Regions from separate parts of the Paenibacillus spongiae genome, predicted to be linked through region 1. Evidence: riboswitches for the same ligand, from Rfam matches in the RefSeq annotation. Region 1 holds a riboswitch; the other holds the start of a gene.

Region 1 (3,419 bases):
AGCCAAGTTCGCGGCTCTTATGGTACAGCAGGACATATAGGACGGGGCAATTCTTCAGCGTTATAGCGTCTTCTAAGCCCCTTTGTCATCATCGTTCAGTAACGGAACATGAATAAAGGAGTTGGATTATGGGAGAATTTAAGAAAATAGCCGTTTCCCCGCCTGTTCAAAAGGGAGGCAGCCAATTTACGCCGGAGCAGCTCATGAAGATCGGAACGCTTGCCGGTGCGGATGCGAAGATCGAGATGACCCCGTTCAAACAATTGTATGTGCAGGTGCCTATCGATCAGCATGATGCCATCAAGGATGAGTTTGAACGATCGGGGCTGGAAGTCAATCCGGCAGGATTTGTGACCAAAGCGCTGATCGCCTGCAATTTCTGCAAAGGGGAAGAAGCAGCCGGCTTAGAGACGGCTAAGCTCTTGAATCAAGCAATCGCCGGAATCGAGACGCCTACGCCGATGAAGGTCGGTTATGCAGGCTGCGCGCTAGGCACGAGCGAGCCGCTGTTGAAAGATATCGGCGTCGTGAAAATGAAGGATACGTTCGATATCTATGTGGGCGGTGAGCCCAAAGGACTGAAGGTGGCCAAGGCGAAGCTTCTATGCTCGGGGGTAACGCAGGATCGGCTTGCGCATGTTGTAACCACGATCATCGATTTTTATAAGGAGAACGCCAAGAGTAAAGAAAAGTTCAGCAAATTCGTAGATCGGATGACACTGGAGCAACTGCAAGAAATCGTGGCTTAAGCTACCGCCCTAATCGTTTATTAAGAAGAGGAGTGAATGACAATGTCTGAATCCTTGAAAATTTATACGATTCCAACCTGCAGCGACTGCAATCATGCCAAGCGATATTTCGCAGAAAATAATATCCCCTACATCGAGTATAATTGTGAAGATGATATGAAATATCCCGAGGAAGTCTTTCGCTTGACCGGGAAGCAGACGGTTCCGACGATCGTTATTCAAGATAAGGTGTTTGTCGGCTTCGCGGATAATTTCACGGAGATCACGAAGCTCCTTCAATAAGCGCTATGGGTGATCCTTCCCTGCGATGAGGTGAGGCTGCTTGGGAATTGACGAAGCGGTGCAGGTGGTTTCGTATGATAAAGTTTGGCCTGCGTTATTCGAGCAACCCGGCGACCTGGAAAAAGGTTTGCCAGGCAATCTGTAGCCGTGCTATTATTCAAACTATTAGAATATGAACCTTCGGGGCAGGGTGAAATTCCCTACCGGCGGTGAGGATACGTTCATGTATCTAAGCCCGCGACTCCCAGCCTGTATGGGCTGGGACTGACTTGGTGAAATTCCAAGGCCGACGGTATAGTCCGGATGGGAGAAGGTGAAGAACAACTTGTTAAAATTGAATTTTAAACAGGTCTGTTTAGCGATGCCCCCGTTGATTTATAACGGGGGCATCGCTTCTTTCAGAAGGTTCAATTCAAAACATTCCATCGGAGGTTTTTGAATTGGCAGATGTATTTAAGCTGGAAAGTAACCACACGAATTTGCATTCATCGCGCACCAGCAGCATCAATGGGATTTGGTATGTCGCGCTCGGAGCGACACTGTGGGGGCTCGACCCTCTCTTTCGAATCCTATTGTTGAAAAGCTTCACCTCTTTACAGATCGTATTCATTGAGCATCTGCTGTTGGCCTGTTATGCGATGCCAGTGCTGATCAGGTACCACAAGACATTAACCGGTAAGCTAACGCTGGCAGTCGTTGGCGCCCTGCTATTCATATCTTGGGGCGGCTCGGCCATTGCGACCATACTGTTCACGGAGGCATTCGCTCACGGCAATGCAAACGCAGTCCTGCTTCTGCAGAAATTGCAACCCTTGTTCGCCATCATTCTGGCGCGTGTTCTGCTCAAAGAAACGCTGCCTTCCAAATTTTTTGCCTATATATTCGTTGCACTTCTAGGTACGTATCTGTTGACGTTCGGCTTTGCTTCACCTGGGATGGGCTTGAAGGATTTAGGTACAATAAGCTGCTTATTTTCTATTCTGGCAGCTCTCTTATGGGGTGGATCGACTGTTATGGGCAAGTTTCTGCTGCAAAGAAACTTAGATTTCCCAGTCGTCACTTCACTACGGTTCTTGTTGGCTATTCCGTTCGTATCGGTCGTTCTTTTGGTTAGCGGCGACGTATGGCAAGTAAGCGGATCTAGCGGCGAGCTGGCGCTGATTGCAGTAAACCTGCTGTTCCAGGCTTTTCTCCCAGGATTGGTCAGCATGCTTCTCTATTATAAGGGGCTGTCATCGACAAAAGCTTTCTTTGCGACGCTTGCGGAGCTTGCCTTCCCTGCCGTAGGTGTATTCATGAACTGGATCGTATTTGATCAGAAACTGACCGCGGGACAACTCGTAGGCTTTGCTCTCATTTGGTTGATTCTGTGGTTAATGACCCGCAGTAAGGGGAATGCCGCGGCGTGATGACGTGGTAATTCGATAAGGAAGTAGATTGAAACGACAGGCTGCCGCGGCGGCCTGTTGTTGCGTTAATGGGGAATTACATGTTGCAAGGCGAAGCTTCATTCGCGAGTGGCATTCTATATGCAAGAGGTAATGCAACATGTCGATCACCAGATCGAATAACCATTTTCCGGAATTCCACGATTTTCATGCGGAAGCAAGGCATTCCTTTTCTGTATTGACACGAAACCGTTCGCTCCACTACTCTTAATACAAGCAACGGAAACTGACAGGCCGAAGAATTCGCTTAGTGCGATTCGCCGATACCCTTTGTTCACCAAGCAGAAGCAAGGGTGCGCTTTCGCGCAGATGCTATGCCTATTTTAGAAAACGCTTTCTTTTTGTTGAGGTTTTGTAAAAAATGCGGGGTGTCAGTAACCGTTGAGAAGGGCAGAGATTGGAGTGACGATAGAGTGAAAGGACTTGCTGGACCTTCTTCAATAAAGAAAAGCCTGCTGACGTTCTTTATCGTACTGTTTTTGATTCCTTTTATTGGCTTTTGTCTGATTTGGTATATCAAGTCGGCCGAAACGATTCAGGAGAGTGAAATTTATTATAACGAACAGTTGATCCGCCGGGTAAATACACAGCTAGATGATTTTTTTGCAGGCATTAAGGCGGATTCGATGCCTTATCCAGGCCATCCGCTGGTTCAGGAATTCATCAAGTCTGATCCGTTCAATACGTACGAGATGTATCATTTGAAGGCTCGTCTAAATAATGAACTGATTCCAAATTTGCGGAAAGACATATATGAGTTCTCCATCATTTCCGCAAAAGGCGCGTATTACGGTGAATTCCATACGGTAAGCATGCCCGAATATCCGGAAAGCTTTAAAATTCTCGGATTGGCGAAAAAAAACGACTTTCCGGTCATCACGGTTTACCGGAAAATTATCGACAATAAAACATACAAGACCGCCGGCGCGATTATTATGGG
Region 2 (3,419 bases), 3.6 Mb from region 1:
CGCGTCCAAGCTGGTTAACTGATTCGTCTTCCTGTCCTTGGTGGTTCATGATATCCCCTCCTTATCGTACAACCTGGTTGACTTGCTTATAGAAAACCGTTCTCTGCCAAGAATTCGGCTGTCAGCCCTTTGCCCGTGCTGCTGACGCCGCCTGCACCCGCGGCGCCGGCGGAATCTCCGCCGCTGCTGCGCGGACCTGCACCCTTATAATGCAGCAGATGGTCAACATACTTGCCGAGCAGGTCGCACTCGATATTAACGACGCTCCCCGTCTGCTTCTCTTGCAGCACAGTCTCGCGCAGCGTATGCGGAATGATCGAGATCGAGAAGCCCGTTTCATGGCATTCCGTAACGGTCAAGCTAATTCCATCAATCGTAACGGAGCCCTGTGAAATGATATATCGCATGAGCCCCGAATCTTGCGGGCGAATGGTGAATACGACCGCATTGGCATCCGCCGTCCGCGATTCGACAATTCCCGTTCCGTCGACATGCCCCTGCACGATATGGCCGCCAAACCTTCCGCCCGCCTTCATCGCCCGCTCCAGATTGACCTTCTCGCCGGATCGGATATCTTTCAAATTCGTATGCCGGAACGTCTGCGGCATAACGTCGACGGTGAATGAGGCCGCATTATATTCCGTGACGGTTAGGCAGACCCCGTTAACCGAGATGCTGTCCCCGATCATCACATCGGACAGAATGCGGGATGCCCCGATTGTCAGCATCATCGCCTCGCCTTGTTTATAAACGCGCTTCAACGTTCCGATTTCCTCGATTAAACCTGTGAACAACGATGATTCCCTCCTTACTGCCTGTATCTTGCCGCAGGACTAGCCGCCGGTTTGCTCCGTCTGCACGGTCGCATAAACGGGATAGCCGCTTACGCATAGGTCATCGCCGATTTGCTCGGTCGTCATATGCCTAAGCGGCACCGCATCAGCCATCCGATCGAATCCGCCGAATGTGAACGCTTCGGGAGATTGACCGCCAATGAGCTTCGGCGCAATGAACAGCACAATCTTGTCGACCAACCCGAGCTCCAGCATGGACCCGTTAAGCCTTCCGCCGCCTTCAAGCAATACCGAGCCGAGTTCGCGCTCGCCGAGCTTCTTCATTCCGTAGGCCAAGTCTACCCGTGGACCCGGCCCGCATGCAATGACGCTTGCGCCCTTGGCTTCCAGAGCGGCGCGCTTGTCTTGGGAAGCTCCTTCTGTCGTCAGCAGTATAACCGGCGCGGATGCGTCCAGCAGCAAGCGCGAATCCGGAGGAAGACGAAGCTGGGAGTCGACGACAATGCGTACGGGATGCAGGCCGGGCACCGATAATCTTGTCGTCAGCTCCGGGTTATCCGCGAGCGCCGTTTCGACGCCGATCATAATGCCGCTATGCTGGTGACGCATCGTATGGACCCGCTCCCTTGCTTCAGAACCGCTGACATAGCGGCTGTCTCCGGTCTTGGCGGCGATCTTCCCGTCCAGCGTCATGGCCGTCTTCAGCGTTATGAACGGCAGGCCTGTCGTAATATATTTGTTGAACGCTTCATTCATCGCCAGCGATTCCTTCTCCAGGAGCCCTACGCCAACCTCAATGCCGGACTCCCGCAGACGCGCAACCCCGCGGCCGGCGACCTTCGGATTCGGATCGAGACAGGCCACCACGACACGCGAAGCCTTGGCCTCGATGATTCGCTCGCAGCACGGGGGCGTGCGCCCGTAATGGCTGCAGGGCTCAAGCGTGACATAAACCGTCGCGCCCTCCGCTTCGCGTCCGGCCATCTGCAGCGCATGGACCTCCGCATGCCCTTCACCGCGCTTCAGATGGGCGCCCAGCCCGACGATTCGCCCTTCCTTGACGACTACGCATCCGACAACCGGATTAATCTCGGTCTGTCCCTTTGCTTTGGATGCCATATCTAAGGCTAAACGCATATAATAAGCGTCGTTCATCACTTCCAAGGAAATAAAAAATCACCCCTTGCCGCAAAATGCCGACGGGGTGATGATGTCAGGGAATGACTAAAGACGCATTCAAACAAACCGCCCAAGCTTTGTGAAAAAATGAACAAAGCGAGCAGAACGTAAAAATGATGTACAATAGCCGTCTCCTTCTCCCATCCAGACTATACTGTCGGTCCCGGATTTTCACCAGGTCCACCGTTCCGCACGAACCAATGCCTTTATGGCGAATGGCTGATGCGGCCCGGGTCACGGACTGACAAATGCGAAGGCTGCGCATGTCTGTCGACATGCAGCGGACCGTCGCCCTTGATCACCGCCGGTTGGGAATTTCACCCGACCCCGAAGGAAAGCTGCTGATACTTTGAAAAAATGTTACCACTCTGCCATGAAAATTGCAACTTATTTTCAAAACCATCGAAATAAGAAGCATGCCCGGCTCGCCAGACATGCATTACAACGAACCCATTCCGGTTAAAACACAAATAGCCCGCGCCGGATCTTCGCCAGCGCGGGCTATCTCTATGAGCGGTTAACCTTCTACGGTCTAAACCTCGACAACTTCGACTTTCTCCATCTTGTCGCGTCCTTGTACCGCATCAATATGCTCCATGCCTTTGGTCACTTTGCCGAACACCGTATGCTGTCCGTCAAGATGCGGCTGCGGCTGGTAGCAGATATAGAACTGGCTGCCCCCGGTGTTGCGGCCGGCGTGCGCCATGGCCAAGGTGCCGCGCTCATGCTTGTTCGGGTTGATCTCGCAATTGATCGTGTAGCCTGGACCGCCCGTGCCTGTACCTTGCGGGCAGCCTCCTTGTGCGACAAAGCCCGGAATAACGCGGTGGAAAGTCAAACCGTTATAGAAGCCTTCATTCGCCAGCTTCTCGAAATTCGCTACCGTGTTTGGCGCATCTTTCTCGAACAGCTCGATCGTCACTTCGGCTCCGTTCGCCAATTTAATATTCGCTTGTTTTGCCATTGTAATCCATCCTCTCAGCTCTTGATTAACGTTCCGCCCTGCATTTCTTCAAGCCCCTTAAGGCAAACACGGTCATTATACCATGAACGTTTCCCATAATAAAAGCTTGTCCCCTGGATAACCGCGACCTGCCGTCGCGATCCAGGGGACCTCATGACTGGGGACGTGCGTCCTCCAATTGGATATTCGTATTTTTTATTTTGCCGTCGAGGCTTGCTTCATGCGGGCGGGGATCACATCATTGCCGACAATGTCGTCCAGCGATTCGCGCTTGACAGCCACATCGGACTGTCCGTCCTTCACGAAGACGACGGCCGGGCGGCGGATCCGGTTGTAGTTGCTCGCCATTGCATAGTTATACGCGCCCGTGCAGAATACAGCCAACAGATCGCCGATCTCGGCTTTCGGCAGCTCGCAGTCGATGATGAGCTTGTCGCCGCTCTCGCAGCATTTGCCCGCAACCGTAACCGTTTCTTCGATTG

The links. Region 1 has a riboswitch for FMN ahead of L1F29_RS29025 (DMT family transporter). Riboswitches for the same ligand answer to the same signal wherever they lie in the genome.
Region 2: it holds a riboswitch for FMN, as region 1 does, so the genes downstream of both, ribD (bifunctional diaminohydroxyphosphoribosylaminopyrimidine deaminase/5-amino-6-(5-phosphoribosylamino)uracil reductase RibD) here and L1F29_RS29025 (DMT family transporter) in region 1, are expected to answer to the same signal.

Annotation. Positions count from the first base shown of each region.
Region 1 is NZ_CP091430.1:6,456,391-6,459,809, reverse strand. Features, by position in the region: gene L1F29_RS29035 (nitrite/sulfite reductase domain-containing protein) at 129-749, shown strand; gene L1F29_RS29030 (glutaredoxin family protein) at 792-1,031, shown strand; FMN riboswitch at 1,204-1,350, shown strand; gene L1F29_RS29025 (DMT family transporter) at 1,490-2,440, shown strand; gene L1F29_RS29020 (cache domain-containing sensor histidine kinase) at 2,893-3,419, shown strand, end outside.
Region 2 is NZ_CP091430.1:2,438,476-2,441,894, reverse strand. Features, by position in the region: gene L1F29_RS11240 (bifunctional 3,4-dihydroxy-2-butanone-4-phosphate synthase/GTP cyclohydrolase II) at 1-49, opposite strand, end outside; gene ribE (riboflavin synthase) at 87-794, opposite strand; gene ribD (bifunctional diaminohydroxyphosphoribosylaminopyrimidine deaminase/5-amino-6-(5-phosphoribosylamino)uracil reductase RibD) at 834-1,931, opposite strand; FMN riboswitch at 2,102-2,312, opposite strand; gene L1F29_RS11225 (peptidylprolyl isomerase) at 2,506-2,937, opposite strand; gene lysA (diaminopimelate decarboxylase) at 3,133-3,419, opposite strand, start outside.